4 regions of the Alcanivorax xiamenensis genome follow, and region 3 is predicted to be linked to each of the others. Evidence: predicted binding sites of a transcription regulator. Region 3 holds the regulator's gene; each other region holds the start of a gene.
What was found. Region 3 encodes sigma-54, which starts transcription at its own class of promoters, with help from an activator protein. Its sites were predicted from a motif close to TGGCACNNNNNTTGCTNT; they were not measured.
Positions count from the first base shown of each region.

Region 1 (5,352 bases), on a different contig from region 3:
CGCTGGAAGGCGACGAGCCGGTGACCTGCCGCCCGGCGGATCTGCTGGAACCCGAACTGGCGCGGTTGCAGCAGGAACTGGAAGACAACGCGCGGCAGCAGAATGTCTCGCTGGCACAGGGCGAGCAGCGTCTGGACGATGTGCTTACCTATGCGCTGTTTCCTCAGGTGGGGCTCAAATTTCTGGCCAACCGTGGCAATGCGGCGGCCTTTGAACCGGCGCCGGAAGAAGACGGCGATGGCAAAGGCGAGGGGGTCTATACCGTTACCGTGGAAGGGCAGAGCTATGTGGTGTCGGTGGCGGATGGCGGTGATGTCGAGGGCATCCGACCGTTGTCCGAGAATGGTGTCCAGGCGCCGGCCGCCGCATCGGCCTCCCAGGGCGGTGGCGCCGGAGAACCACTGAATGCCCCGCTGGCCGGTAACATCTTCGAGGTGCTGGTCAAACCCGGCGACAAGGTCGAACCGGGGCGGAAAGTGCTGGTGCTGGAAGCGATGAAAATGGAGACCGATGTGTCCGCCCACCGCGCCGGCACGGTCCGGGAGGTCCGCGTCAAAAGCGGCGACGCGGTGGCGGTGGGCGACGTTCTGCTGGTGATAGGAGACTGATCCATGGATGCGTTGCTCAGTCTCTGGCACAGCACCGGTTTGTATCACCTGACCTGGGGCCAGGCGGTGATGATCGCGGTCGGTCTGGTGTTGCTGTACCTGGCCATCCGCAAGAATTTTGAACCGCTGTTGCTGGTGCCGATCGGCTTTGGCGGTATTCTCGCCAACATTCCGGTGGCGGGCCTGGCGGAGTCGGCGGTGAGCCAGGCGCTGCACTTCGGCGACGGTGCCTTGCTGGCACAGATGGCTTCCGCTCTTGGTGTCGACCCGGCGACGGGCGTGAAGGCCCTGATGCGGGCTTATCACGATGCGGCACCGGCGTTGCAGTCGCAGTTGCACAGTCTGGCCACCGACGCCAACTTCAACGATGGCCTGCTGTACCTGATCTACACCGTGGGGCTCACCACCGGTGTGTTCCCGCTGCTGATTTTCATGGGCGTCGGAGCGATGACCGATTTCGGCCCGCTGCTGGCCAACCCGCGCACCTTGTTGCTTGGCGCCGCCGCCCAGTTCGGCATATTCGCCGCGCTGCTCGGCGCCTTGGCGCTGAACGCGGTGGGCATGGACTTCTCTCTCGCCGATGCCGCCAGTATCGGTATTATCGGTGGCGCCGACGGCCCCACCAGTATCTACGTCACCGCCCGCCTGGCACCGGATCTGCTTGGCGCCATTGCCGTGGCCGCCTATTCCTATATGGCCCTGGTGCCGCTGATCCAGCCACCGGTGATCCGTCTGCTCACCACCCGCAAGGAGCGGGAAATCCGCATGGAGCAGCTGCGCCCGGTGGGCCGCCTGGAAAAAATACTGTTCCCGGTGCTGCTGCTGATCCTGGTGGCCCTGTTGTTGCCGGACGCGGCACCGCTGCTGGGCATGTTCTGCTTCGGCAACCTGATGCGCGAGGCCGGCGTGGTCAGCCGTCTGGTGGACACCACCAGCAACGCTTTGATCAATACGGTCACTATCCTGCTGGGACTGGCGGTGGGCGCCAAACTCAGCGCCGAGAGCTTCCTCGTGCTGGAAACCCTGGGCATCCTGTTGCTGGGGCTGGCGGCCTTCGTCATCGGTACCGCCTCCGGTGTATTGATGGCCCGGTTGATGAACGCCGTCGGCAAGGTGCCGGTGAACCCGATCATTGGCGCCGCCGGGGTTTCCGCGGTGCCGATGGCGGCGCGGGTGGCCAACCGGGTGGGGCTGGAGTCCAATCCGCACAATCACCTGCTTATGCACGCCATGGGCCCCAATGTGGCCGGCGTGATCGGTTCGGCGGTGGCCGCCGGTGTGCTGTTGAACATGGTGGGCTGACACCGCTATCGGTATCCTGGAGCCCCCTATAACCACTCCGGGTGATGATGAACTCCACGTGGCTTGACGCCCTGATACGCCGCTTTCACCGCTTGCGCTACCTGTGGGCGGTGGGCAGCTTTCTGCTCGGTCTGAGCAGTTATTTCCTGGTGGAACGCAAACCCTGGCTGGCTACGGTGCTGACGGTGATCCTGGTCACCACCTGGCTGGCGCTGCTCACCGAGGGGCTGTGGTCGCGGTTTTTACGCGGCCCGGCCATGCAGAAGCTGTCCCAAGGGGCGTTGAAACTGATGCTCCAGGGGGTGCACCAGGAAGCCTTCTTCTTCACGCTGCCGTTCATTCTGCTGCAATGGTCCGGTGGCGCCGCCTATGTGCTGTTCACGGGGCTGGTGGTGACCAGCGCGCTGGTCAGTATCGTCGATCCCCTGTATTTCCGGCTGGCGGCGCACCGGGCGCTGTATTTTGGCTACCACGCCTGGGCACTGTTCGTGGCGTTGCTGGTGTTATTGCCTCTGATCGTCAAGGTGCCCACCAACCTGGCCCTGGACGGTGCCGCCATTCTCACCGCCCTGGTCGCGTTGCCCAGCTTCTGGCGCGTGGGTGGGCCGCGCCCGGTGTATCGCTGGGTGGCACTGGTGTTGTTCTCGGTGGTGATCGCCAGCGTCCCGCTGTGGGGAGCCCGGCTGGTGCCGCCTCTGACCCTGTCATTGGAACACCGGACCATGGCGTTGACGCTCAATCGCGAGCGCCGCGAACCGCTGGTGACCGGTACCCGCTTCGATGCCTCCGAGCTGAGCGGTGGGCTGTTCGCCTATACCGCGATCCGCGCCCCGCTGGGACTGGGGCAGCCGGTCGATCATTACTGGTACCACGATGGCCAACTGGTGGACCGGATCGGCCTGGAACTCACCGGCGGCCGCCAGGAAGGCTATCGCACCTGGTCCCACAAACGGCATTTCCCGGATCACGCCGAAGGCCGCTGGCGAGTGGAAGTGCGGACCGGCAGAGGGCAGGTGATTGGCGTTCTGCGTTTCGATGTGACGCCCTGATACCGGCAGGCCTCTTCGCTGCCAAGGCAGCTTCCCACAGAGGGGGATTACGGAGCCGCTGTGGGAAGCTGCCTTGGCAGCGAATACCGTGGCAAGTTTATGTCTCCAAAGCCCGCGAATCGGCTTCGGGCCCAGCCTGTCGGAGAATCCTGCCCTGAATCGGCACGCCGAATCGGCGCCGAATTGGTGCGTCTTCCCTGTTTTGGTTACGTCCGTGTTCTCCGGTTTTTCCCCCTTGCCCTGCTAACTGGCTGAGCTGAAAGGTTTTTCCCTTTTGGCACAGGGTTTGCTCCTGTCTAGCCCGGAATGACAAACCAGTGAGAGTGCCACCAATGGCGGTGGCGCGATCACGAGCAAAGGCGCTCAAGAACGTTCGGTGGTATCCGCCGATCGTTCTCGGGCGCTTTTTTTATGGCCACCGTCCATTTTTAAGGTCGGGCAATTCGAAGTACGGAAGGGGTGTGACGCATGATGGGAATTCAACGGTGGTGCCGCCGGCTGGCGATGCTGATGGGGCTGGTGGCGATGCCGGCCCTGGCCGAGACCGTGGGCTGGCCGGAGAAGGCGGAACTGAAATTCGGCTTCATAAAATTGACCGACATGGCGCCACTGGCGGTGGCCTACGAGAAAGGCTACTTCGAGGAAGAAGGGCTGTTCGTGACGCTGGAAGCCCAGGCCAACTGGAAAGTGCTGCTGGACCGGGTCATCGACGGGCAGCTGGACGGCGCCCATATGCTGGCCGGACAGCCCTTGGGCGCCACTATTGGTTATGGCACCCAGGCTCATATCATCACCGCGTTCAGCATGGATCTGAACGGTAACGGTATTACCGTTTCCAATGAGGTCTGGCGGGCGATGAAGGCGTCGATTCCGGAGCGGGACGGCAAACCGGTGCATCCGATCAAGGCGGACACTCTGAAACCGGTGGTGGAAGCCTACCGCAAGGAAGGCAAGGCGTTCCGCATGGGCATGGTATTTCCCGTGTCCACACACAACTACGAGTTGCGTTACTGGCTTGCCGCGGGCGGATTGAATCCCGGCTTCTATGCGCCGCACAAAGGCGATACCAGCGGCCAGTTGCAGGCGGATGTGTTGCTGTCGGTAACGCCACCGCCGCAAATGCCGGCGACCCTGGAGGCGGGCACCATTCACGGGTATTGCGTGGGCGAGCCCTGGAACCAGCAAGCGGTGTTCAAGGGCATCGGCGTGCCGGTGATCACCGACTACGAAATCTGGAAAAACAATCCGGAAAAGGTGTTCGGTGTCAGCAAGGCGTGGGCGGATCACTACCCCAACACCCATATCCGCGTGGTCAAGGCGCTGATTCGCGCCGCCAAATGGCTGGACGAAAACGATAACGCCAATCGTGCCGAGGCGGTGAAAATCCTTGCTCGTCCCAACTACGTCGGCGCCGACGAGGAGGTGATCGCCAATTCCATGACCGGCACCTTCGAGTATGAGAAAGGCGACGCCCGGCCGGTGCCGGATTTCAACGTATTCTTCCGCCATAACGCCACCTACCCGTACTACTCCGATGCCATCTGGTATTTGACGCAAATGCGCCGCTGGGGGCAGATCAGCGAAAGCAAACCGGACAGTTGGTATCTGGAAACCGCGCGCAAAGTGTATCGGCCCGATGTCTACGTCGCCGCCGCCGAGGCACTGATCGAAGAAGGCAAGATGAGCGCGGATGACTTTCCCGACTTCGACAGCGAGGACGGTTTCAAACCGCCGCAAAGCGAGTTCATCGACGGCATTACCTATGACGGCCGTCACCCGAATACCTATCTGGACCAATTCCCCATCGGCTTGAAAGAAGGCGACCGTCTCTGAGCGGCGAGGAGGCTTCATGGTAACAATGACACTGCCGGACTGGCTGGCGTCCTGTCGCGATCTGATGCGCGGCAAGGCCGGGCCAGCGCAACAGCAAGCCGTCCTGCGGCAACTGGTCTGGCCGTTGCTGGGAATCCTGTTGTTTTTACTGCTGTGGCATTGGGCGGCGCGGAATATTCAAACCTCGCTGGGACAATTCCCCGGCCCCGCCACCGTCTGGGAGCAGACCCAGGCGCTCTATCAGGAGCATCGTGAAGCGCGTCAGCGGGAGGTGGCTTTCCATGAGCGTCAGGAGAAATACATCGAGACACGCCTGGCACAGCAGCCCGATTGGCAACCGGTGCGTCGGGACTACACCGGCGCGCCCACCTTTTTCGACCAGATCGGCACCAGCCTGATTACCGTGATGAGCGGTTTTCTGCTGGCCTCGGCGCTGGCGATACCGTTGGGGATCGTGGTCGGGCTGAGTGCCGGCCTGCACGCGGCGGTGAATCCGTTGATCCAGATTTTCAAACCGGTGTCGCCACTGGCCTGGTTGCCGTTGGTGACCATGGTGGTCA
Region 1 is NZ_AQPF01000057.1:12,829-18,180, reverse strand. Features, by position in the region: gene oadA (sodium-extruding oxaloacetate decarboxylase subunit alpha) at 1-608, shown strand, start outside; gene A6D6_RS19445 (sodium ion-translocating decarboxylase subunit beta) at 612-1,910, shown strand; gene A6D6_RS19440 (DUF5924 family protein) at 1,955-2,959, shown strand; gene A6D6_RS19435 (CmpA/NrtA family ABC transporter substrate-binding protein) at 3,464-4,792, shown strand; gene A6D6_RS19430 (ABC transporter permease) at 4,809-5,352, shown strand, end outside.
Region 1: A6D6_RS19435 (CmpA/NrtA family ABC transporter substrate-binding protein) is a predicted target of sigma-54. The motif match lies at 3,235-3,252, and genes of this name have one in related genera.

Region 2 (5,352 bases), on a different contig from region 3:
GGAGCGGATCGTGGAATCAAGACTCAGCAAGGCGCATTTGATGCCATCGTCCAGGGAGGTGCGGTATTCCACCACCCGATCAATGATCGGCTTGCCGTACTTGGTCTCGCCAATCTGAAAGTACGGCGTATCCGCGGTGCATTCGATGAAATTGCCTTCCGGGTAGACCAGGAACAGCCGCGGAGGCTCACCGCGAATCTGACCGCCAACGATAAAGCTGCTGCCGAAATCCACTGAACTCTGAGTCTGGCCGGCATCGCGCTGACGCACTTCACGGCTGGTGGCACCGACGATGGTCGCCACGTCGTACAGTGAACCAACACCGTTGAGATTGGGCCGGTCGCTGTCCAGGCGCATGCGCAGCAAGCTGACCACGCTCTGGGTGGTGGCCAGATTGCCGGCGCTGAGCAGCACCACCAGACGCTCCCCGGTCACCTGAAAGGTGTGCAGCTTGCGAAAAGTGGCGATCTGATCGACGCCGGCATTGGTCCGCGAGTCCGCGGCGAACACCAGCCCTTGCTCCAGGCGCATGGCGACGCAGTAAGTCATCGGTTTCTCCGGACGGTCACTGATCCCCGGCGCTGGTCTGCCGCACCCGGGCCGCCGCGCGCAGGGATTCCACGCCACCGCCGTAACGGACGCCGCGCACCGGGCAAGCATCCAGATAATCGAACCCCACCGCCAATTTCAGATGGCGCCTTGGGCGGCGGGTCTGGTTGGTCACGTCGAACGTGTGCCAGCCATCGCCCGACCAGACTTCGGCCCAGGCATGACTGGCGACGTGCTCGGAATCATCGCTGTAAAGATAGCCGCTGACGTAGCGGGCGGGAATCCCCAAGGCCCGACAGCAGGACAAAAACACATGGGTATGATCCTGACACACTCCCTTGCCCAACCGGTACGCTTCGGCGGCGGTGCTGGACACATCGGTGACACCAGGCGTGAATGGCATTTTCGACAAGATAGTGCCACTCAAATGCTCCAGATTGGCCAGAGTGTCGGCGCCGCTCTGGTGGTCCCGGGCCAGTTCATGAAGCAACGAATCAGGGCGGGTAAACGGCGAATAGCGGCAGTAAACCAGGGGGGAAATCCGAGTGTCATCGTCTTCCCTGTCCTCACCGTCGATTTCCACCTCACCCACCGCGGTGAGACGAATGCATTCGTGGGGCCGGTCCAGGGTCAGCACGTGCAGGATATTCCCGAAGCCGTCGGAGGCTTCACTGGCGGGCTCCGGCATATCCAGGTGCCAGCGCAAAACACGCTGACGGGGCGACGGGCGTGGCGTCAGCCGCAGATATTGCGTGCTGTGCAGCACCCGTTCGGAGTAACGATACTCGGTGCTGTGACGAATCGACAGTTTCATACGACCTCCAGGTATTCCTCACGGATGGTGTCCGCCAGCTCGTTGACGCGACGCAGAAAATCGGTCAGATAATCATGCAAACCGATCTCCAGAATATGCTCCAGATCACCATACTGCAGACGGGCAAACTGCACCGCCGCCAGCCGCTTGGCGGTCTGGCCGGCCTCGCCTTCGATCGCCGGCAGCATTTCGCACAACATCTTCATACAGGAACGCAATGAGCGCGGCACCTCGGCACCGAGGATCAGCAGCTCCGCCACCCGGTCGGCATTGATCGCCTCACTGTAAAGCTCACGGTAGGATTCATAGGCTCCCACCGAAGTAAGCAGCGCGTGCCAACGATAAAAGTCCAGTGTCTCGCCGCCGTCGGCGGCACCGATCTGATATTTCACATCAAGAATGCGAGCGGTGTTGTCCGCCCGCTCGATAAAGGTGCCGATACGCAGAAAACGGAAGGCGTCGTTACGCATGATGGTGCCGTAGGTGGCGCCCCGAAACAGGTGGGAGCGGTTCTTGACCCACTCAAAAAAGGCGCTGACACCGAATTGGTCAAGACCGCCCCGGCGCAGCTCCCTCAGTTCCAACCAGGTACTGTTAATGCTTTCCCACATCTCACCGGTGATCTTGCCGCGCACCGCATGACCATTCTCCCGCGCCAGACGCAGGCAGTTGAAGATACTGCCGGGATTGTCTTCATCCAGCGTGAAGAAGTGCAGCACGTCACGCACCCGCACCTGATCATGACGGCTCATGAACAATTCATTGGTGCCGGTGATCATCAACGGGGCCATCATTTCGTCACGGGGGTTGGTGACGAAGGACATCATCGACAGATTCCAGGCCACGTCGAGCATGCGCGCGGTATTCTCGGCCCGCTCGATGAAACGGGACAGCCAATAGAGATCCGAAGCAGTGCGGCTCAGCATGACGGCGCCTCCACCACCCAGGTATCCTTGGTACCGCCCCCTTGGGACGAGTTCACCACCAACGAACCAGCGTTCATCGCCACCCGCGTGAGGCCGCCAGGCACCATGCGGGTGTCACGACCATCACTGAGCACGAACGGGCGCAGATCGATATGTCTGGGGGCGATGCCCTGCTCGACGAAGATCGGACAGGTGGACAGCGACAGAGTCGGCTGAGCGATGTAATTGTCGGGTCGCGCCCGCAGACGCTGACGAAAACTCTCAATTTCCTCGCGGCTGGCCGCCGGCCCCACCAGCATGCCGTAACCACCGGCACCATGAACCTCCTTCACCACCAGTTCCGGCAGGTGCTCCAATACGTACTCCAGATCCTCCGGACGGCGGCATAAGCGGGTCGGAACGTTCTCCAGAATCGGCTCCTCACCCAGGTAAAACCGGATCATTTCCGGTACGTAAGGATAGATCGACTTGTCATCACCAACGCCTGAGCCAATGGCGTTGGCCAGCACCACATTGCCCTGCCGGTATACCGACAGCAGACCAGGCACACCCAGCATGGACTCCGGATTGAAGGCCAGCGGATCGAGAAAATCGTCATCGATGCGGCGATAGATCACGTCCACCCGTTGGGGTCCGGCGGTGGTGCGCATGTAGACGAAGGCATCCTTGACGAACAGGTCCGCCCCCTCCACCAATTCGATTCCCATCTGCTGGGCCAGGAAGGCGTGCTCGAAGTAGGCGCTGTTGAAACGCCCCGGGGTCAGCAGCACCACCGTGGGATAGGCCACCGCGCTGCTGTGCTGCAGAGTATCCAGCAACAGCGATGGGTAGTGCTCCACCGGCGCCACCGACTGTCCGGCGAACAGCTCCGGAAACAAGCGCATCATCACACGCCGGTTTTCGATCATATAGCTGACCCCGGACGGGGTACGCAAATTGTCTTCCAGGACGTACCAGGTGCCCTTACCGTCACGTATCAGATCCACGCCGCTGACGTGGCTGTACACCTGGTTGGGCAGATCCACATCCTGCATGCAGGGCTGGTAATGGGCGTTGCCGTAGATCTGGTCGGCGGGAATGCGGCCGGCACGGATGATGTCCTGGCCGTGGTAAATATCATCGAGAAACCGGTTCAGCGCCCTCACCCTCTGGGCGGTGCCCTGCTCCAAATGACGCCATTCCTGCTCGGGAATAATGCGGGGAACCACATCGAAGGGAATCAGCCGCTCCGCACCGCTCTCCTCCCCGTAAACGTTGAAGGTGATACCGACCCGGTGAAACAGCAGCTCGGCTTCCTGGCGCTTGCGCTGCAGCAGCGAGTTGGACTGCCCCAGCAACCAGCCGTGATAACTGGAATAATGGGGGCGGACCGCCCCTTCCCTGGCGAACATCTCATCAAAGCCGGACATCACCGGCGGTGCAATCGACAGCATGGCGCTTTATTCCCTGTGGCCCTTTCCCCAACGACGGGGATGGCAACGAGCTCAGCAAGGGATATGCCAATTCAGGGGCAAGGATTCCGGGGCTTGCGCCCCGGTATGGCGCAGGACGGCGGTCGATGCTGAAGCAAGCCGCCCTAAAAGCACCAAATCAGGGCATGACAGCAGCACCGGAGACGGACTATTCGCGAGTGAACTCGCATCCCACGGCAGCGTCGTTGTCCCGTCTGTGGGAAGCGAGTTCACTCGCGAATGGGCTGCTCATAACGCAGAAAGCCCGGCGCGGGGCCGGGCTTTCCAGGACATCGTCGAATGCCGGTTTTAGAGCTTGCTGTCCAGCTCCGGTACCGCTTCGAACAGATCCGCCACCAGACCGTAGTCCGCCACCTGGAAGATGGGGGCTTCTTCGTCTTTGTTGATGGCCACGATCACTTTGGAGTCCTTCATACCCGCCAAGTGCTGGATGGCACCGGAGATACCGACGGCGATGTACAGGTTCGGGGCGACGATCTTACCGGTCTGACCCACCTGCATGTCGTTCGGTACGAAGCCGGCGTCAACGGCGGCGCGGGACGCACCCACGGCGGCGCCGAGTTTGTCGGCCACTTTGTAGAGGATTTCAAAGTTGTCGCCGTTGCCCATGCCACGGCCACCGGAGATCACGATGTCGGCGCTGGTCAGTTCCGGACGGTCGGACTTGGCCAGTTCCTCGCCCACGAAGGAGGAGATACCCGCGTCCTTGACCACGTCAACGTTCTCAACGCTGGCGGAACCGCCTTCCTCGGCAACGCCGTCGAAGGAGGTGCCACGCACGGTGAGCACTTTCTTGGCGTCGGCGCATTTCACGGTGGCGATGGCGTTACCGGCGTAGATCGGACGCTTGAAGGTGTCGCCGTCAACCACGTCGGAAATTTCGGAGATCTGCGGCGCATCCAGCAGCGCGGCCACGCGCGGCGCGAAGTTCTTGCCGGTGGTGGTGGCGGCGGCCAGGATATGGCTGTAATCACCGGCCAGTTCAACCACCAGGTCGGCGATGTTTTCGGCCAGTTGGTGCTCGTAGGCGTCGTTGTCGGCGCACAGCACTTTGCTCACGCCATCCACCTTGGCGGCGGCTTCAGCCACGGCGCCACAACCTTTACCGGCAACCAGGACGGTGATGTCGCCACCGATCTCTTTGGCGGCGGCAACCACGCTCAGGGTAACCTTGTTGAGCGTCGCGTTATCGTGTTCGGCGTAGACTAAAACACTCATCAGATCACCTTCGCTTCGTTTTTCAGTTTATCCACCAGCTCATCAACGGAGCCCACCTTGACACCGGCACTGCGTTCCGGCGGCATTTCCACTTTCTCGGTGGTGACGCGCGGAGCCAGGTCAACGCCCAGATCGGCCGGGGCTTTCACGTCCAGCGGCTTTTTCTTGGCTTTCATGATGTTCGGCAGGGAAGCGTAGCGAGGCTCGTTGAGACGCAGGTCGGTGGTCACCACCGCCGGCAGGCTCAGCTCAACGGTTTGCAGACCGCCGTCGATTTCACGGGTCACTTTCACTTTGCCGTCGGCCACGTTCACTTCGGAAGCGAAGGTGCCTTGCGGCATGCCGGTCAGAGCCGCCAGCATCTGGCCGGTCT
Region 2 is NZ_AQPF01000043.1:13,365-18,716, reverse strand. Features, by position in the region: gene A6D6_RS17865 (proteasome-type protease) at 1-549, opposite strand, end outside; gene A6D6_RS17860 (transglutaminase family protein) at 566-1,363, opposite strand; gene A6D6_RS17855 (alpha-E domain-containing protein) at 1,360-2,289, opposite strand; gene A6D6_RS17850 (circularly permuted type 2 ATP-grasp protein) at 2,283-3,722, opposite strand; gene A6D6_RS17845 (electron transfer flavoprotein subunit alpha/FixB family protein) at 4,050-4,979, opposite strand; gene A6D6_RS17840 (electron transfer flavoprotein subunit beta/FixA family protein) at 4,979-5,352, opposite strand, start outside.
Region 2: A6D6_RS17850 (circularly permuted type 2 ATP-grasp protein) is a predicted target of sigma-54. The motif match lies at 3,774-3,791, and genes of this name have one in related genera.

Region 3 (5,352 bases):
TGAACCCGACGTGCCGGCACTGGAATGGGCCGGACTGGGCTTCGCCCCGGCCAACGCCCACGCGGTGGCCCGCACCGAAGCCCGTGGTGGCGAAGGGGCGGTGCGGGAAGTGTGTGACAGCCTGCTGCGACTGCGGGAGGGGCAGTGAGACGGCCCGGCCTGCTCAGCGCCAGCGGCGTCATTCTGCTGGGATTGATCGTGATGATGACGCTGCATGAGTGGGGCAACCCGCTGGAGGGCGACAACGAAGCGTTCCTCAGCGCGCCGGCCATCACCGCCGAAAACATCGTTGCCCGCCAGTTCAATCGCGACAGCGGCGAGGTGGAATACCGGCTTCTCGCCGACAACCTGGAACAATACGAACGTGAAGCGCTGACGCTGCTCACCGGCCCGGACCTGAGTCTGAACAACGGCAACAACCAGTGGACCATCCAGGCGGACAATGGTGAAGTACGCGACAACGGTGACCTGATCGTGTTCGAAAACAATGTCGAGGCGGTCAGCAAGAACAACGGCGTCACCCTCGACACCCGGGAGCTGCACTACCTGAGCCGCGATCGCCAGGTTTCCGCCCCGGACACCGTCACCATGCGACACAGCGAAGGCAGCACCCGGGCGGGCAGCATGGACGCGGATCTGGATACCGGGCGCATGACTCTCAAGCAAGGAGTAGTAAGTGAATTCAAAGGACCCAAGCCCTAACGGTCCGGTGCACGGCCCACTGCGCCGCCTGCGCGTGGTCATGGCCGCCGCCCTCCTGGTCCCGGCACTGGCCGTGGCCCAGTCCGGCGCCGAAGGCCCGGTGGAGGTCAGTGCCAACCAGGCCGTGTTCGAACGGGACGCCGGCACTGGCGTATACCGGGGCGACGCCGAACTGATTCAGGGCAACCGCAAACTCAACGCCGACGTCTTGCGCCTGTTCACCGAGAATGAGCAACTGGTGCGAGTGGAAGCCACCGGCAGTCCAGTGCGCATGCGCGAAGGCAAGGACCTGAACGCCCACGCCGACAAGCTGGTTTACGACCTCAAACGCCGCCGCCTGATCCTCACTGGCAACGCCTATGTGCAGCATCAGGGCAATACCTTCGAGGGCGCACGGGTGGAATACGACCTCAACTCCCGGCGCATGGACGCCAGCAGCGAGGGCGACAAACGGGTGCGGCTGGTGATTCCGGCCACGAACGCCTCCCAGGCACAGAATGGCGACGACGAAACGTCGCAAAGCAAGCAGACCGGCCAGGATCAGGGCGATGACAATACCCAATCGCCCACCAGCGAAACCCCGGCCTCCACGCCGGCGAGCCCCCCCAGCAACACGGAGAGCCCCTGACCATGGCGAAACTGAATGCCCGCCAACTGGCCAAAAGCTACAAGGGGCGCCGGGTCATCGAGGACGTCTCCCTGGAGGTGGAAGCGGGCCAGATCGTCGGCCTGCTGGGCCCAAACGGTGCCGGCAAGACTACCTGTTTCTATATGATCGTCGGGCTGGTGGAAGCGGACGCCGGGCGCATCGAGATCAATGGTGAGGACATCACCCACCTGCCCATGCACGGACGCGCCAAGCGTGGCATCGGCTATCTGCCCCAGGAGGCGAGCATCTTCCGCCGCCTGACCGTCGAGCAGAACATCATGGCGATCCTCGAAACCCGCAAGGAACTGAGCAAAACCGAGCGCGAGCAGGAACTGAACAACCTGCTCGAGGAATTTCACATTACCCATATCCGCGACAGCATGGGCATGAGCCTGTCCGGCGGTGAGCGGCGGCGGGCGGAAATCGCCCGTGGCCTGGCCACGGACCCGGCGTTCATTTTGCTGGATGAGCCGTTCGCCGGGGTGGACCCGATCTCGGTGAATGACATCAAGGGCATTATCCGCCACCTCAAGGATCGCGGCATCGGCGTGCTGATCACCGACCACAACGTGCGCGAAACGCTGGATATCTGTGATACCGCCTATATCTGCAGCGCCGGCCACATCATCGCCGAGGGCGATTCCCAGACCATCCTCGGCAACCAGCAGGTCCGCGACGTCTATCTGGGTGCGGACTTCCGGCTTTGACTTATCAGGAGAACCGCTGGCGCCCCATAAATTGCTGGCACGCTTACACGCAACACGCTGGCACGCCAAGTCCAAGACCTGAAAATGTCATGCCGGACTTGATCCGGCATCGCCCTCCGGCAACACCCGGCATTTGGAGCCGCCATCCATGGCGGCCGCCCCCACAATCGCGGGACACCAGTGACTCTCTTCATACTGGAAGGAACCACGATTCTCCTTACTCTTTTTCAATTGCAATTTCAACATTGGCATACATATTGCTTAAATGGATTGCTAAGCGTTGAAAGACGCTGCTATTCTGCCGCCTTGGCGATTCACCAGACCACCAAGGCAGTATGAAACCGAGTCTACAACTCCAGATCGGCCAGCAACTCACCATGACGCCGCAGCTGCAACAGGCGATTCGCTTGCTGCAGCTGTCGACGCTGGACCTGCGCCAGGAAATCCAGCAGGCCGTGGAAACCAACCCCCTGCTGGAACTCGAGGAGGGAGGCGAAACCTATACCGAGGATGACTCCCCCGCCGACGAGGATTGGGAAGCGGAGGAAATGGACCTCGAACGGGACCAGGCCCTGGACGATCTGGTGGAAGGGCCGGTGGAGAGCGACAGCGAATGGGACGACCTCTATGTGGGGCAGTCCGGTTCCGGCTCGGGCAGCGGCGAAGACGATGACGCCGACGCCTGGCAGCAGCGCCACGTCGCTCCGGTCACCCTGCAGGACCATCTGCTCTGGCAACTCAATCTCAGCCCGATGAGCGACCGGGACCGCGTCATCGCCGGTATCCTCATCGACGCCCTCGACCACCGCGGCTACCTGTCCCTGCCCCTGGATGATGTGATCGGCACCGCCGAGCGGCAAATCGCCGACGCCGATGATCCGGTGGAGGAAGACGAAGTGGTGGCGGTCCTGCATCGGCTGCAACAATTCGACCCGGTCGGTGTGGCCTGCCGTGACCTGGCCGAGTGCCTGGGCGTGCAACTGCGACAGCAGGCCGCCGACACGCCACACCTGGACACCGCCACTGCCCTGCTTGAGCACCTCACGCTATTGGAGAAGCACGACTATGCCGGGCTACGCCGGGCCATGGGGGTGACGGAAGGCGAACTCCTCGATGCCCTGGCGCTGCTGCGCACCCTGGACCCCGCCCCGGGCGAACACATCGGCGGCGAAGTGGCGGAATACGCGGTGCCCGACGTGGTGGTGCGCCCTTTCCGTGGCGGCTGGCGGGTGGAACTGAACGAGGAGGTACTGCCCAAGGTCAACCTGAACGCCCAATACGCCCGTCTGGCCCGCCGCACCGAGGGCGAGGACGGCCAGTACCTGCGCAACTGCATGCAGGAGGCACGCTGGTTCCTGAAAAGCCTGCAGAGCCGTAACGACACTTTGCTGAAGGTGGCGCGCCGCATCGTCGAGGTGCAGCAGGACTTCTTCCACTATGGCGAGGAAGCCATGAAACCGCTGGTGCTGGCCGATATCGCCGAGGCGGTGGAAATGCACGAATCCACCATCAGCCGGGTCACCAATCAGAAGTTCATGCTCACCCCCCGCGGGGTGTTCGAGCTTAAATATTTCTTTTCCAGTCACGTGGACACGGAAGGCGGCGGTGAATGTTCTTCCACCGCCATTCGTGCCATCATTAAGAAGCTGGTCGCCGCCGAGAACCCTCGCAAGCCGCTCAGCGACAATAAGCTGGCCAGTTTGCTTAATGAGCAAGGGATCAAGGTGGCGCGCCGGACCGTCGCCAAGTATCGAGAGGCGATGCGAATCCCGTCTTCCAGCGCTCGCAAACGCCTGGTTTGACGACGCGGGAAACGGCTTGTAACCCGGGCCTGGGGCCAGGGTTAAATAACGAGGCAAAGGAGCCAGCTATGCAAATCAACATCAGTGGCCATCACCTGGATATCACCGAAGCCCTTCGTGACTATGTGGACGACAAGTTTTCCAAGTTGGAACGGCACTTCGACCAGATCACCAGTATTCAGGTGATTCTGTCTCCGGAGCCGAAGACCCACAAGGCGGAATCCACCATCCACATTTCCGGCGCCGAAGTCTTCGCCACCGCCGAGGCTGGTGACATGTACGCGGCTATTGATGCCCTGACCAGCAAGCTGGATCGTCAGATTCTCAAACACAAGGAGAAGACCGTGAGCCGCAAGCACGGTCACTAAGCGGATCTATGCGAGTACGAGAACTCCTCACCGAGGACCGCACCCATAACGGTATCGAGGTGGGTAGCAAAAAACGTCTTCTGGATCAGGTTGCCGAACTGGCCGCGGCCAGTTGCGGCGACCTCGGAGCCCAGGAGGTGTTCGATGCACTGGTGGCCCGGGAGCGCCTGGGCTCCACCGGTATCGGTGAAGGTATCGCCATTCCCCACTGCCGACTCGGACGCTGCGAGCAGGCGGTGGGCCTGCTGCTGAAACTGGCCGAACCGGTGGACTTCGATGCCGTGGACGGCCGACCGGTGGATCTGGTGTTCGTTCTGCTGGTGCCTGAACAAAATCCCGAGCAGCACCTCAAGACCCTGAGCCACCTGGCCAACCTGTTCAACGACGAGGATTATCGGCGTGAACTGCGCCAGGCAATGGACGATCACCAGCTTTACATTACCGCCGTGGAGTCCGAGGCCGAATTGCGCCTGGCTTCATAAGCTACGACAGGGCCCGCGCGGCCGGTTTTCCCCGGCCCGGGCGTCTTTTGGGGGAAGAAAGCGGCAATCGCCATGAAACTGACCATTCTCAGCGGCCGGTCCGGATCCGGTAAAACCACAGCCCTACAGGCACTGGAAGACCATGGCTATTATTGCGTGGACAATCTGCCATTGGGTCTGCTGCCGCAACTGGCCGGGCAGTTGGATGATGAAGACCGGGTACTGGAGCGGGTCGCCGTCGGGGTCGATGCCCGCAACCTGCCGAGACAACTGCTGGCGTTCCCCTCCACCCTGGCGGAGTTACGCAAGCTGCAGGTGGAAACGGAAATCATCTTTCTCGACGCCGATCACGGCACCCTGCTCAAACGCTTCAGCGCCACTCGCCGCCCCCACCCGCTCAGCGGCGATGATCGCACCCTGGCCGACGCCATCGCCTATGAAGCCGAACTGCTCGCCGACATCCGTATGCGCGCGGACCTGGTGATCGACACCAGCACCCTGGATGTCCATTCCCTGCGCAACCAGATCCGTCAGCGGGTCGCCGGCCGCAATGTCCGCCTCTCGTTGCTGATCCAGTCGTTCGGTTTTAAGAATGGCTTACCCAACGACGCCGATTTGGTCTATGACGTGCGCATGCTGCCC
Region 3 is NZ_AQPF01000002.1:138,375-143,726, forward strand. Features, by position in the region: gene A6D6_RS02180 (KdsC family phosphatase) at 1-148, shown strand, start outside; gene lptC (LPS export ABC transporter periplasmic protein LptC) at 145-702, shown strand; gene lptA (lipopolysaccharide transport periplasmic protein LptA) at 677-1,330, shown strand; gene lptB (LPS export ABC transporter ATP-binding protein) at 1,333-2,058, shown strand; gene A6D6_RS02200 (RNA polymerase factor sigma-54) at 2,394-3,860, shown strand; gene hpf (ribosome hibernation-promoting factor, HPF/YfiA family) at 3,929-4,228, shown strand; gene ptsN (PTS IIA-like nitrogen regulatory protein PtsN) at 4,237-4,710, shown strand; gene rapZ (RNase adapter RapZ) at 4,783-5,352, shown strand, end outside.

Region 4 (5,352 bases), on a different contig from region 3:
GGCTGGCAGGTATGAACAATAAAGACCGTTTCACCAGAACATTCTTTCTCCCCATGCTGATCGCCGGAGCGGCTCTGTTGCTGGCGGCCTGTTCCGAGCCGGCCAGGGAATTACCGGTCAACACCCGTCTGGGCGGCGATTTCACCTTGACCGACTACAATGGGGAGCGGTTCAGTTTGTCATCCCTGAACGGCGAGGTGGTGATTCTGTTCTTCGGCTATACCCACTGCCCGGATATCTGTCCGGCGGTGCTGGCGCGGGTGTCCCAGGTGTACCGGAATCTGAAAGAGCAAGGGGAAGCGGACCAGGTGCGGCCGGTGTTCGTGACCTTTGATCCGGAGCGGGACACCGCGCAACACCTGCGTGAGTACCTGCCCTGGTTCAAGGCGGACATCCTGGGACTGACCGGAGAACTGTCGGCGATCGAGAAAGTAGCGGAACAGTACGGCGTGGTGTTCATCAAAGAGGATGGCGGCAACGGGGAAGCGGATTTCACCCACAGTGACTATATCTATCTGCTGGATCAGCAGGGCCGGGTGCGCAAGGTGTATCCGGCGGACTTCAATATCGACGAGGTGGTAGCCGATGTTAAAACGCTTCTTTAGTGCCATGAGCGGCGTCGCGCTGTTGGTGACCGTCAGCGCCGGCGCCTTCGCGGAGGCACGTATCGAACAGGCCTGGTTGCGCGCGGTGCCGCCGGTATCGCCGTCCATGGCCGGTTATTTCGTGTTGGTGAACGATACCGATCAGCCGCTGGTACTGACCGGCGCCAACGCCGACTTCGCCGGCATGACGATGCTGCACGATACCGGCACCGATGGTGAGGGGCGGCGCAGCATGTCCCATTTGAAGGACGTCACGATCCCGGCCGGAGAAAGCCTGGCCTTTGCCCCCGGCGGCCGTCACCTGATGCTGATGAAAATGAAATCGGTGCCGGAGGCGGGGGAGACCCCCAAGGTGTGTCTGGCCTTCCAGAACCATGCTGACCTGTGTGGTGCCTTCCAGGTGCGCCACAACGAGCCCTGACATGAGCGGTCGATACTGGCGTGCCTGGTTGCTGGCCGCCGCCGTGCTGGTCACCGGACCGGTAGCCGCGGACTGCCGGGATCTGGCGCCGGCGCGCCCGTTGCCGGCGGCGAAGGATGGCCAGATCAGTCTGGCCACGTTCAATCTCTGGCGCCTGCGCGATGCCAGGAAGGACAGCTCGCTGGACCGTCCTTTGTCGAAGGCCGTGTACCAGGCCCGCCTCGAGGCCGTGGCCCGTTACATCACCCGGGACCTGCGAGCGCCGACTTTGCTGGCGGTGCAGGAAGTGGAAAGCGCCAGGGTGCTGAGGGCACTGAGCAAGGCCATTGCCACGGCGGGCGGGCCGGACTACAAGGTGGTACTGCTGGAAGGGCACGACCCGGCGGGCATGGATGTGGGCCTGTTGTACCGGGCGCCGGTCACGTTGGGGCGCCACCAGGCCTTGTTCGCCGACGATCGTTTTCAGCGGCAGCCGTTATTCACCCGGCCTCCCTTGAAGGTCGAAGTGCGCGCCCCGGTGGCCTTTGATCTGGTGGTGGTGCATCTGCGCAGTGCCCGGGACCTGAATCAGAAGGACTGGGTGGCGCCGAAGCGCCGGCGCCAGGCCGCCGCCATCGCCGGCTGGGCGGCGGACCAGACCCGGCCCGTGGTGGTGGCGGGGGACTTCAACAGCGCGCCGGACAGCGGCCGTTTCAGCGAGCCGCTGGAGCAATTCGAGAACGGGAACCTGATCAGTGCCTGGTCACGACTGCCCGGGAAGGAACGTTATTCCTTCCGGCATCAGTGCCGGCCGCAGGCGCTGGACCACATCTTTTTCTCCCCGTCGCTAAAGCAGCATGTCCAGAAAGTGGCGGTCAGCCGCGGCAATGCCGGGCGCTACGATGTGCTCTACGATCACGACGGTACCCGGGTGGTGTCCGATCACGATGTATTGGGGGTGTATCTGAAAGCGGAAGCGGTGGCGGATTAGCGGAAGAAAATGAAAAGCACCGTGGGGCCTGCTTGCGTTGTTTGCGAGGACCAGGGAAGGCCCCACGGTGTAAAAAGGCGGGGCGATTGCTCGCCCCTGAACCAGCGCGGTTCTGTTAGATCTCGAAGGCGTAGGAGACGACGAACAGCAGATCGTCGTCCACGTCGTCCTTGTCGCCAACACACTCCCCATTCATGAACAGAGCGTCATCGTTGTTGTTGATGGCGCAGTCGTCAGCGGAGATCACTTTGGATACGGTGAAGCTCAGGTTGTCGGTGAGCGCGTAGCTCAAATCCAAGTGAGTGTAGTTGGTGTCGTCGGCGTCGTTGTCCCAGGTACCGACCAGAATGCCGTATTTATCGTAGCTGTAACCCAGGGTGTAGTAGCGGTCCTTATTATCGGTGGCGTCGCTACCGTGACCGTAGTCACCCACGCCGAAGTAACCGGTGAACGTGACCCCGGCGTAGCCGAGGCTGGCAACGATTTCGGCCAGATCGGAGTCGGTGTCGTTCGGGTAGTTGTAGTCGATGTAGGACAGATCATAGGTGAGGTCGCCAAAGGCGCCGCCGTAACCGACATACAGATCGTATTCGGTGGAATCGGTTTCGGAGCTGCCCCAGACACCGGCATAGAGGCCGGAAGAATGGCTGTAGTCCAGGCTACCGAAAACTTGTGCCGCGCCATTGGAAATATCCTGACCACGCCAGAAGTACATGTTGGAAATACCCAGGCTACCGCTGATCTCCGCCGCGGCCATGCCCGGCATGATCATGCCGGCGGCAACCGCCGCTGCCAGTACGGTTTTTTTCATCCCGAATGCGTGTTTCATGTGCAACCCTCTTTGCAAATGGCAAATGTTTCTAATGTGTCCTGTTGCGCGCTCCTGGCGCACCGGCCTGGGAGGCTTGTCACTTTACAAAGCAGGGTCCGTGCCAAAATATAAAAAGCCAGGAAAAACAGGGGATTGGGAAGGTGTGTTGGAGAGGGAAAGGTAAAATCGGGAGAGGATGGGGAGAGCGGGTGCGCCGTTATGGTGCGGCGCACCGAAGTGGGGCGCTTATTTTGGGCATTTCCAGTCGACAGGGACCGCGTCCGCTTGCAGACCGTCCTCTCCACTCACCTCCAGGCCGCATTGATTATTGTCGTTGGTGAAGCGAGCGCTGTAGCTGGCTCCGGCCTGGGCATTGAACTGCACGGCGACGCGGCAGAGGTCGCGATTGCCCGCCGAGCCTTTCTGATAAATCACACCGATGCGTGCCTGTTCGCTCGCTCGCACGGTGGTGGTGACTTCCGGCGCTTTCTTCATGGTTTTCAGCAGCTCGTCGAAGGCCTTGGTCTCGAAGGGAACCTGCTGCAAGGAGGTTGGCGTGGACTGAAAGCCCTTGCCCGGTACGCATACGACTGGTTGGGCGGCGATGTTGTCGCTGGAGAAAGTGACGGTGGCGATGTCCTCGTCGGTGGGTGCCGTGTAGCTGAGCATCTGGCAACCGGTGAGCAGCAGGACAGGGAGGGGAAGCAGGTATTTCATGGTGGGTCCTCATGACAAATAGGGCGAAGCCGTCAGGTAAATATAAATCGTGTCCAAAATGATGCAAAACCAGGGCCACTTTGGCGCACGCTGGAAAGATGAGGCGCTGGCACGCCGGCATGCCGGCACGCAACACGCATACACGCTGGCACGCCATGCTTGCCGGCTCCGTAGCGAGACGGGGAGGGCGGATTGCTTGGGAAGGCAGTCATCGCGGGTACGCAAACACGCTTGCTATTGTTTGCCAGCGATCAGGCTTCGGGTTTAGCGTGTTGCGTGCCAGCGTGCCAGCGTGCCAGCGTGCCAGCGTGCACGCACCATCACCCGTACCAGTGCTTCATCGCCTGCCGGGTCAGATTCTCCCTCGCTTCCCCACGCGGCAGCCAGTTGCCGGCGTTCACCGCCATCGCCACCAGGAATTCGAACAGCGGCAAATGCTGACGCAGCACCCGGTTATGACGATGACCAATGATCGGGTTGAACAGGCCGAAGAAATCCAATAGCTGCCGGGGGTTTTTCCGTACCCACAGCCAGGACCCCATTTCCAGGGTGAACGGCAGAAACAGCCGGTCGGGGTGGTGTTCCAGCGCTTCGTCGTAGAGATAGTCCCACAGATCGCCGTGGGTGGTGTAGTTCACCGATTGCGGTTCGATCAAGTAAGGATGGTGGTAAGGGTAGGTGTGCTCGAGGATCTGTTTGAGGCGGTACACCTCCGCAAGGTGGGCAATGGGCCGCTGGCTGCGAGCATAACAGCACCAGATGCGGTCGCGCCGGCCGAAGCCGCTATGGCAGTCCAGGCTGATTGATACCGGCGCGTTCATCAGACGCTGCCGGACCGTGTTCACCAGAGCCTGTGCCTCGGTTTCCATTGGCTCACCGGCGCGCCCCCGGTACCAAGGCAGGCGGCGGCTCAGGCGCTGGCCGCCGGCAAGGAAGGGCACCTTGCCTTCGGCATCCACCGGCGCGTTACGCATCAGATCGACACCGTTGGGGTTGCTGCGGGTGCGCCGCCAGATGCCGCCGGGGTTGATCATCGGCATGAACACCAGCCGCACCCGTTCCAGCCGCCGGTGTAATTGATCGTCCCATTGCAGCCGATGGATCAGGCTGTGCAACCATGACAACAGCACCTGGGAGCCGATCCGCTCGACGCCATGCACGCCGCCAAAGAAGCCGACCACCGGAGCGCCGGGGGAACGGCTGCCCATCTCCAGCACCCGCAGTGGCAGTGTGGTCTCGCCCATCTGGACGGTGTCCACGTCATACACACGCAGGTGCCGTTCACCCAGCCGGATCAGCGACTCCAGGTGTAACCATTCGGGCAGGTGACGTTGAAATTGATACAGGCGTTGTTCCATCGGCGCGCGTCAGTGGGTGACGGTCGGCGCCCGTCAAAACAGGCGCACAGGGCAGGATGGCGGATTGCGGTTACGGTTTCATGACGATTCCGGCGCCGTGTTTTTGTCATCGAACTGCGACGCAATTGTCAGTGTAGTGTCATCCGCGCTGGCCACTCTGCCCTTGACGCTGGCGGCGGGAACCACCGTGATGCAGAGCCTCGACGACTTCGCCTTGAACCTGGAAACCGGGGATGTGCTGTTGTTCGCCGGACGAGGGGTCACCAGTACCGTGATTCGCTGGTTCACCCGCAGTCCCTGGAGTCATGTGGGCATGGTGGTGCGCCTGCCAGAAGTGGCGGAACCGCTGGTGCTGGAATCCACGGGCCTGAGTGAATCCGCGGACTGGATGTTGGGGCACCCGGTGATGGGCGTGGCGCTGGTCCCACTATCACGCAAGATCGCCGAGTACCCGGGCGATGTGGCGGTCA
Region 4 is NZ_AQPF01000004.1:226,086-231,437, forward strand. Features, by position in the region: gene A6D6_RS05085 (SCO family protein) at 12-605, shown strand; gene A6D6_RS05090 (copper chaperone PCu(A)C) at 586-1,026, shown strand; gene A6D6_RS05095 (endonuclease/exonuclease/phosphatase family protein) at 1,028-1,996, shown strand; gene A6D6_RS05100 (TorF family putative porin) at 2,112-2,825, opposite strand; gene A6D6_RS05105 (hypothetical protein) at 3,054-3,524, opposite strand; gene A6D6_RS05110 (M14 family zinc carboxypeptidase) at 3,845-4,882, opposite strand; gene A6D6_RS05115 (YiiX/YebB-like N1pC/P60 family cysteine hydrolase) at 5,019-5,352, shown strand, end outside.
Region 4: A6D6_RS05100 (TorF family putative porin) is a predicted target of sigma-54. The motif match lies at 2,914-2,931, and genes of this name have one in related genera.